Regions from separate parts of the Streptomyces sp. NBC_00223 genome, predicted to be linked through region 2. Evidence: riboswitches for the same ligand, from Rfam matches in the RefSeq annotation. Region 2 holds a riboswitch; the other holds the start of a gene.

Region 1 (4,408 bases), 1.3 Mb from region 2:
CGTCTCAGATCCGGCCAGGGAATGCCGACGCCGCCGCCGGCCGCGTGCGGATTGAGCCACAGCCCGGAGCGGTCCGGGTAGAGGGTGAGCGCGATGTCCCGCCCGGAGACCACCTCGTGGTCCCGGGTCCAGCCGCTCGCGGCCAGTTCGCGCGGCGAGGTGAAGCAGGGCGCGTACCCGTGGCCGCCGACCTCCATCGTGCCGTACTGCGCGTCGGGCGACCCGGACGCGCCCTGCCACAGCAGCATCCACACCTCGCCCTCGGCGAGGGAGGCGAGCAGGTTCTCGTATGCGTCGAACCGGCCGGGCGCCACCTGGAGCAGCATCTGCTCCACCTGGCCGGCCGGCGCCGCACCGCCTTGCGCGCCCGCGATCACGTGGGACCGCCCCTTTCCCCTCGTCGGTATTCGCACGACATCAAATCAGGTCGAGTGTTCCCGATGGAACGTCGACCGACTCAAGCGGCATCGCCTATACACCGCGTATACGACCGGTATACGCAACCGGCCCGAATCGCCCGATCCCTGTCCGCGGCCGGAAATACGGCCCCGCCCGTCCCGTACGAAACGTCAACCCCGTGCGGGGCATTCAGTCCCGCGCGAAGCGATCAGTCCCGCACCGCGCATTCAGTCGCGTGCGAAAAACGGCTGCACGGTCTCCAGCATCCAGTCGCCCACCGGGTCCTGTGCCACGTCGAGCAGGATCAGATGGACCGGCCAGGCCGTCGGCACCTCGCCCAGCGCCCGGCCGAGCGCGTCCATCGCGGCCGTCCGGTCCTCCTCCTGCCAGCGGTCAAGCTCCACGCCGACGAAGAGCGCGGGCGGCTGCTCCTCGACCGCGGCCAGCGCGCGCCGCGCGGTCAGCACGACCGGGGTGACCGCGAACTCGCCCGCCGCTGCGGCCAGGAAGTCCACCGGTTCGGTGTCGGGCTCGGGCTCCCACAGCAGCACCCTGGCGCCGATGGCCGGCTGGTCCGCGCCGCGCCCGGTCCGGCACAGGTCGGCGACCGCGGCCGGCGGCAGCGGCACCCCGACGGCGCCGCCCGGGTTGACCGCGATACCGATCCCCGTCGGCAGCCCGCGGGCGAACTCGTGGACCGGCGCGACCGTGCACGCCATCCCGTCGGCGGCCCGCCGGAACTGCTGCTCGGAGCTGAAGACGGGCACATAGGGAGCACCGTCCAGCTCGACGGTCGGCAGGTCGAAGCCGGGTCCGTCCGCCGGGCCGCCGTTCGGCAGCGGCACCCACACCCGGGAGCGGCCGAGCACCTCGATCAGCCGGGGCGTGGCCGCCGGGTTGCCGAGGCTCGCGGTGAGCACTTCCTCCAGCTCATTGGCCGGCCAGATGTACGGTGCCGGATTCTCCATGTCCACCCTTGTCCGCCCGTGTGCCGCCGTGCCCGGCGCCGTCCTGCTGCCGGGCAAACCCTAGCGGCTGGCGGCCCCGTACCGGTGGGTCACCGGGGGTGACGCTCCCCGCCGGGCCGGACGTCGTGCAATGATGAGCGGCACAACATGCATACCGGCCGTTGGAGGCCGCGCGGGAGAGCCCCGATCCCGGTCACCCGGGGGCGGGCGCCGAAGGAGCAAGTCCTCCCTTGAATCTCTCAGGCACAGATACCGCGCGGACGAGGCAGATCTGAAAAGCGGAGGAGCCGCAAGCTCCTTCCACCCAAGGTGCAAACCGTGCCCTCGCCGGGTTCACGGTGAACCTCTCAGGTTCCGATGACAGATGGGGAGGCCGGGGTCACCACCCTGACCTCGTGCCCGTCGTCCGTTCCGACCTGGGAGCCCGTAACCGATGAGCGATTCCCGCCGTACCGCCCTCGACGCGCTGCACCGCGCGCTGGGCGCGACCATGACCGACTTCGCGGGCTGGGACATGCCGCTGCGCTACGCGAGCGAGCGCGAGGAGCACCTGGCCGTACGCACCCGGGCCGGTCTCTTCGACCTCTCGCACATGGGCGAGATCACCGTGACCGGCCCGCAGGCCGGCGAGGCGCTGGACTACGCGCTGGTCGGCCATCTGTCCGCGCTGGCGGTGGGCCGGGCCCGCTACACGATGATCTGCGGGCCCGACGGCGGCATCCTGGACGATCTGATCGTCTACCGGCTCGCCGACCAGGAGTTCATGATCGTCGCGAACGCCTCCAACGCGCAGACCGTGCTGGACGCGGTCACCGCGCGCGCGGCGGAGTTCGACGCGGCCGTGCGCGACGACCGGGACGCGTACGCGCTGCTGGCGATCCAGGGCCCGGAGTCCTCGGGCATCCTCGGCTCGCTGACCGACGCCGACCTGGCCGGCCTCAAGTACTACGCCGGGCTGCCGGGCACGGTCGCCGGGGTGAGCGCGCTGATCGCCCGTACCGGATACACCGGCGAGGACGGCTTCGAGCTGTTCGTGGCGCCGGGCGACGCCGAGCGGGTGTGGCAGGCGCTCACCGAGGCGGGCGCGGCGGCCGGGCTCGTCCCGTGCGGGCTGTCCTGCCGGGACACCCTGCGGCTGGAGGCCGGGATGCCGCTGTACGGGCATGAGCTGACCGCCGCGGTGACGCCTTTCGACGCCGGGCTCGGCCGGGTGGTGAAGTTCGACAAGGCGGGGGACTTCGTGGGGCGCGAGGCGCTGGAGGCCGCCGCGGCCAAGGCCGCCGCGCACCCGCCGCGCAAGCTGGTCGGGCTGGTCGCCGAGGGCCGCCGGGTGCCGCGGGCTGGCTACCCGGTCACCGCCGCCTCGGGCGAGGTCGTGGGCGAGGTCACCTCGGGGGCGCCCTCCCCCACGCTGGGCGTACCGATCGCGATGGCCTACGTGGACGCGGAGCACGCGGCGCCGGGCACCGCGGGGGTGGCGGTCGACATCCGGGGAGCGCGCGAGGCGTACTCCGTGGTGGCGCTGCCGTTCTACAAGCGCGAGCGCTGAGCCCGCGCTCCCGCGTACGCCGCGGCGCGCACGTCCCGCCGGTCCCTTCCGTCTCCGTCACCGCCGCCTCACCTCTGTCCTCGGCGTTCCGCGCTCTTTCGCGGCGCGCGCGAGCACACCTCACCATCCAGGAGAATTCCGTCATGAGCATCAACCCTGAGCAGCTGCGCTACAGCAAGGAGCACGAGTGGCTCTCCGCCCCCGAGGAGGGGGCCGCCACCGTGGGCATCACCTCGCACGCCGCCGACGCGCTCGGCGACGTCGTCTTCGTCCAGCTCCCCGAGGTCGGGGCGACGGTCACCGCGGGTGAGACCTGTGGCGAGCTGGAGTCCACCAAGTCCGTCAGCGACCTGTACTCGCCGGTCTCCGGTGAGGTCACCGAGATCAACCAGGATGTCGTGGACAACCCGGCTCTGGTCAACTCCGCGCCTTTCGAGGGCGGTTGGCTGTTCAAGGTGAAGCTGTCCGACGAAGCGGCGGAGCTGCTGTCCGCCGCCGAGTACGACGCCTTCATCGAGGGCTGATCCCCGGCGGGCCGCGTCCGCGTCCGTCGCGGGCCGGGTCCGCGCGCCACCCCCAGATCTCGTTCCCGACCAGGAAGATCACATGTCGCTCCTGAACCAGTCCCTGCACGAGTTCGACCCCGACGTCGCCGCCGCCGTCGACGCCGAGCTGCACCGCCAGCAGTCCACCCTTGAGATGATCGCCTCGGAGAACTTCGCTCCGGTGGCGGTGCTCGAGGCGCAGGGCTCGGTGCTGACCAACAAGTACGCCGAGGGCTACCCCGGCCGCCGCTACTACGGCGGCTGCGAGCACGTCGACGTGATCGAGCAGCTGGCCATCGACCGGGTCAAGGCGCTGTTCGGCGCCGAGGCCGCGAACGTGCAGCCGCACTCGGGCGCGCAGGCGAACGCGGCCGCGATGTTCGCCCTGATCAAGCCCGGCGACACCATCCTGGGCCTGGATCTGGCGCACGGCGGTCATCTGACCCACGGTATGAAGATCAACTTCTCCGGCAAGCTGTACGACGTCGCCGCCTACCACGTCGACGCGCAGACCGGCCTGGTCGACATGGCCGAGGTCGAGCGGCTGGCCAAGGAGCACCGCCCGCAGCTGATCGTGGCCGGCTGGTCGGCGTACCCGAGGCAGCTGGACTTCGCCGAGTTCCGGCGGATCGCCGACGAGGTCGGCGCCTATCTGATGGTCGACATGGCCCACTTCGCGGGCCTGGTCGCGGCCGGGCTGCACCCCTCGCCCGTGCCGTTCGCCGACGTGGTCACCACCACGACCCACAAGACCCTCGGCGGCCCGCGCGGCGGCGTGATCCTCTCCAGGGCCGAGCTGGCCAAGAAGATCAACTCCGCGGTCTTCCCCGGTCAGCAGGGCGGCCCGCTGGAGCACGTCATCGCCGGAAAGGCCGTCGCGTTCAAGGCCGCGGCGACGGACGAGTTCAAGGACCGCCAGTCACGTACGCTGGAGGGCGCCAAGCTCC
Region 2 (4,408 bases):
CATCTGGACATGGACGCGTTCTTCGCCGCGGTCGAGCAGGCGTCCAAGCCGAGCCTGCGGGGCAAGCCGGTGGTGGTCGGCGGCCTCGGGCCCCGCGGCGTCGTGTCGACCGCGTCCTATGAGGCACGCGTGCACGGCGTCCACTCCGCGATGGCCATGGCCCATGCCCGCAGGCTCAGCCCCAACGCCGCCTATCTGATCCCGCGCTTCGGCATCTACCGGCAGGTCAGCGAGATCGTGATGGGTCTGCTCGGCCGGCTGTCGCCGCTGGTGGAGCCGCTGAGCGTGGACGAGGCGTTCGTCGACCTGGAGGCCGGCGGGCGCGGCGCCGACCCGCCCGCCGTCGCCGAGCGGCTGCGCGCCGACATCAGGGCCGCCACCGGGCTCACCGCCTCCGTCGGCCTCGCGGCCTCCAAGCTGCTGGCCAAACTCGCCTCGGAGAAGGCCAAGCCCGACGGCCTGGTGGTGATCGAGCCCGGCACCGAGCGCGCTTTACTCGACCCGCTGCCGGTCCGCGCCCTGTGGGGTGTCGGCCCGGCGACCGCCGACCATCTGCGCAGGGCCGGTATCGCCACCGTCGCCGAGATCGCGCAGGCGGGGGAGCCCGAGCTGGTCCGGCTGCTGGGCAAGGCCCACGGCGCCTCCCTGTACGCGATGGCGGCCGGCCTCGACAACCGGCCGGTGGTCGCCGACCGGGACGTGAAGTCCATCTCCGTCGAGGACACCTTCGACAGCGACCTCACCGACCGCGCCCATGTCCGCTACGAGATCGACCGGCTCGCCGAGCGCTGCGCGCAGCGGCTGCGCGGGGCCGGCCGCTCCGGGCGGACCGTGGTGGTCAAGGTGCGCAGATACGACTTCTCGACCCTCACCCGCTCCGAGACGCTGCGGGCCCCCACCGACGACCCCGCCGTGGTCCGCGAGACCGCCCGCAGGCTCGCCGAGTCCGTCGACACGACCGGCGGCGTACGGCTGCTCGGGGTCGGCGTCGCCGGGCTCGCGGACTTCACCCAGGAGGACCTTTTCGCCCAGAGCGCGGGAGAGCCCGGGGAGGGCGCCGAGCGGCCCGAGGAACTGCCGGTCAGCCCGCCCCCGGTCTCCGAGCGGGCCGAGCGGGCCGGGCGCTGGCTCCCCGGCCAGGACATCACCCATACGGAGTACGGCGCCGGGTGGGTCCAGGGCAGCGGGGTGGGGCGGGTCACGGTCCGCTTCGAGGTGCCCACCGACACCGTGCCCGGTCGCGTCCGCACCTTCGCGACGGACGACCCCGCGCTGGCGCACAGCGATCCGCTGCCGCTCATGGCCCCGGCGGAGGGCCCCGAAGCCGCCGGACCTGCGGCCGGGGGCTCGGGCACGGCTCCGGCGGAACCGGAGGGCGGCCCATCGGTCCCGGCGAGCGGCGGTCAGTCCCCGCCCGCCAGCTCGCCGAAGTCCCTGCCCGACGGCGGCAGCGACTCGGCGTCCGACCTGGGCACGTCCATGCCGTAGTGGTGGTAGAGCTGCAACTCCTGCTCGGGCGACAGATGCCGCCCCACCCCGAAGTCCGGCGCGTCCCTGATCAGCGCCTTCTCGTACGGCACCCGCAGCTCGTCGCCCACCAGTTCGCTCGGCTCCAGCGGTACGAACGCGTCCCGGGTGAACAGCCCCGTGCGCACCGCCGCCCACTCGGGGGCGCCGGTCGCGTCGTCCAGGTACACCTCGTCCACCGTGCCGATCCTCGTACCGTCACGGTCCAGGGCCCGGCGGCCGATCAGGCTGCGCGGATCGATGTCGGTCTGCACGGTCCCTCCAACCAACGACAACAGCTGCTGCTTACCACCAAAAGGCACATCAGGGGCGGTGTCGACCCGAACCGGCGCGCCGGGAACGCGCGACAGGCGCGCTGGTAAGCTGGGAAGCGGCTGTCGACCCCATGCGGGAGAGTCCTCCGAGAACGCGCCGTGAGAGGCGTTGAGGGAGGCGCCGAAGGAGCAATCCCTCCCCGGAATCTCTCAGGCATCCGTACCGCACGGGTGAGGTCACTCTGGAAAGCAGGGCCTGCCCCGGAAGCGCCGCGACCGGGACGTGTCCTCACCGACGGTGAAAGCCGCTCCCCGCCGGGGGCGGTGAAGCTCTCAGGTTCTGATGACAGAGGGGGAGGCCGTAAGGGTGCCCGCGCCGCGGCACCCCCGAAGGTCGTCAGACCAGGAGGCCTCCGCAGATGACTGATCGCCGCATTTCCCTCGCCGAGCTCGAAGCCGGCGTGCCCTTCGCCCGCCGCCACATCGGCCCCGACGCCGAGGCGCGGGCGAAGATGCTCGCCCAGGTCGGCTACGGCTCCCTCGACGAGCTGACCGACGCGGCCGTGCCCGACACCATCAGGAGCGCCGAGGCGCTGCGGCTGCCCGCCGCCCGCACCGAGGCCGACGTGCTCGCCGAGCTGCGCGCGCTGGCCGACCGCAACCAGGTGCTGGCCCCGATGATCGGCCTCGGCTACCACGGCACCTTCACCCCGCCGGTCATCCTGCGCAACGTGATGGAGAACCCGGCCTGGTACACGGCCTACACCCCGTACCAGCCGGAGATCTCCCAGGGCCGCCTGGAGGCGCTGCTCAACTTCCAGACCGTCGTCGCCGACCTCACCGGGCTGCCCACCTCCGGCGCCTCCCTGCTGGACGAGAGCACCGCGGCCGCCGAGGCGATGGCGCTGTCCCGCCGCGTCGGCAAGGTCAAGGACGGCGTCTTCCTGGTCGACGCCGACATCTTCCCGCAGACCCTCGCCGTCATCGGCACCCGCGCCGAGCCGACCGGTGTCGAGGTCGTCGTCGCCGATCTCAGCGACGGCATCCCCGCCGAGGTCGCCGAGCGCGGGATCTTCGGCGTGCTGCTCCAGTACCCGGGCGCCTCCGGGGCCGTACGGGACCTGCGGCCGGTCGTCGAGCGGGCGCACGAACTCGGCGCGGTCGTCACCGTGGCCGCCGACCTGCTGGCGCTCACCCTGCTCACCTCGCCCGGCGCCCTGGGCGCGGACATCGCGGTCGGCACCACCCAGCGGTTCGGCGTGCCGATGGGCTTCGGCGGCCCGCACGCCGGATACATGGCCGTACGCGACTCCTACGCCCGCAATCTGCCCGGGCGGCTGGTCGGCGTCTCGGTCGACGCCGACGGCGACAAGGCGTACCGGCTGGCCCTGCAGACCCGTGAGCAGCACATCCGCCGGGAGAAGGCCACCAGCAACATCTGCACCGCGCAGGTCCTGCTCGCCGTGATGGCGGGGATGTACGCGGTCTACCACGGCCCCGACGGGCTCGCGGGCATCGCCCGCCGCACCCACCGCTACGCCGCGGTGCTGGCCGCCGGGCTGCGCGCGGCCGGGGTGGAGATCACGCACGGGGAGTTCTTCGACACGCTGACCGCCCGGGTGCCCGGCCGCGCCGCCGAGGTCGTGGCAGCCGCCCGCGAGGCGGGCGTCAACCTGCGGCTGACCGACGCCGACCACGTGGGCATCGCCTGCGACGAGACCACCGGCCGGGAGCAGCTGACCGCCGTGCTCGCCGCCTTCGGCGCGCGGGCGGACATCGACGCGCTGGACGCGGCCACCGAGGACGCGCTGCCCGCCGCCCTGCTGCGCACCGAGCCGTATCTGACCCACCCGGTCTTCCACCAGCACCGCAGCGAGACCGCGATGCTGCGCTACCTGCGGCGGCTCGCCGACCGCGACTACGCGCTGGACCGCGGCATGATCCCGCTCGGCTCCTGCACGATGAAGCTCAACGCGACCACCGAGATGGAGCCGGTGACCTGGCCCGAGTTCGGCGCGCTGCACCCCTTCGCGCCCGCCGAGCAGGCCGAGGGCTATCTGGCCCTGATCCACGGCCTGGAGGACCAGCTCGCCGAGCTGACCGGCTACGACAAGGTCAGCCTCCAGCCCAACGCCGGCTCCCAGGGCGAGCTGGCCGGGCTGCTGGCGGTCCGCGCCTACCACCGGGCCAACGGCGACACCGGCCGTACGGTCTGCCTGATCCCGTCCTCCGCGCACGGCACCAACGCGGCCAGCGCCGTCATGGCGGGCATGAAGGTCGTGGTGGTCAAGACCCGCGAGGACGGCGACGTGGACGTCGACGACCTGCACGCCAAGATCGACCGGCACCGCGACGACCTGGCCGTCCTGATGGTCACCTACCCCTCCACGCACGGCGTGTTCGAGGACAACATCACCGACATCTGCGCGGCCGTGCACGAAGCGGGCGGCCAGGTCTACGTGGACGGCGCCAACCTCAACGCGCTGGTCGGCCTCGCGCGGCCCGGCCGGTTCGGCGCGGACGTCTCGCACCTGAACCTGCACAAGACCTTCTGCATCCCGCACGGCGGCGGCGGTCCCGGTGTCGGCCCGGTCGCCGTACGCGCGCACCTGGCGCCGTATCTGCCC

What was found. A riboswitch is a leader RNA that binds a small molecule or an ion and turns the genes downstream of it on or off. The one in region 2 is predicted to bind glycine.
Region 1: linked by a shared signal. The riboswitch ahead of gcvT (glycine cleavage system aminomethyltransferase GcvT) and the one ahead of gcvP (aminomethyl-transferring glycine dehydrogenase) in region 2 are both predicted to bind glycine.

Annotation. Positions count from the first base shown of each region.
Region 1 covers NZ_CP108109.1:6,155,758-6,160,165, reverse strand. Annotated here, with positions in the region: gene OHA30_RS26360 (enhanced serine sensitivity protein SseB C-terminal domain-containing protein) at 1-377, opposite strand, end outside; gene OHA30_RS26355 (enhanced serine sensitivity protein SseB) at 627-1,367, opposite strand; glycine riboswitch at 1,531-1,632, shown strand; glycine riboswitch at 1,634-1,738, shown strand; gene gcvT (glycine cleavage system aminomethyltransferase GcvT) at 1,801-2,916, shown strand; gene gcvH (glycine cleavage system protein GcvH) at 3,060-3,440, shown strand; gene glyA (serine hydroxymethyltransferase) at 3,523-4,408, shown strand, end outside.
Region 2 covers NZ_CP108109.1:7,479,722-7,484,129, forward strand. Annotated here, with positions in the region: gene OHA30_RS31850 (DNA polymerase IV) at 1-1,488, shown strand, start outside; gene OHA30_RS31855 (PRC-barrel domain-containing protein) at 1,404-1,781, opposite strand; glycine riboswitch at 1,906-2,017, shown strand; gene gcvP (aminomethyl-transferring glycine dehydrogenase) at 2,201-4,408, shown strand, end outside.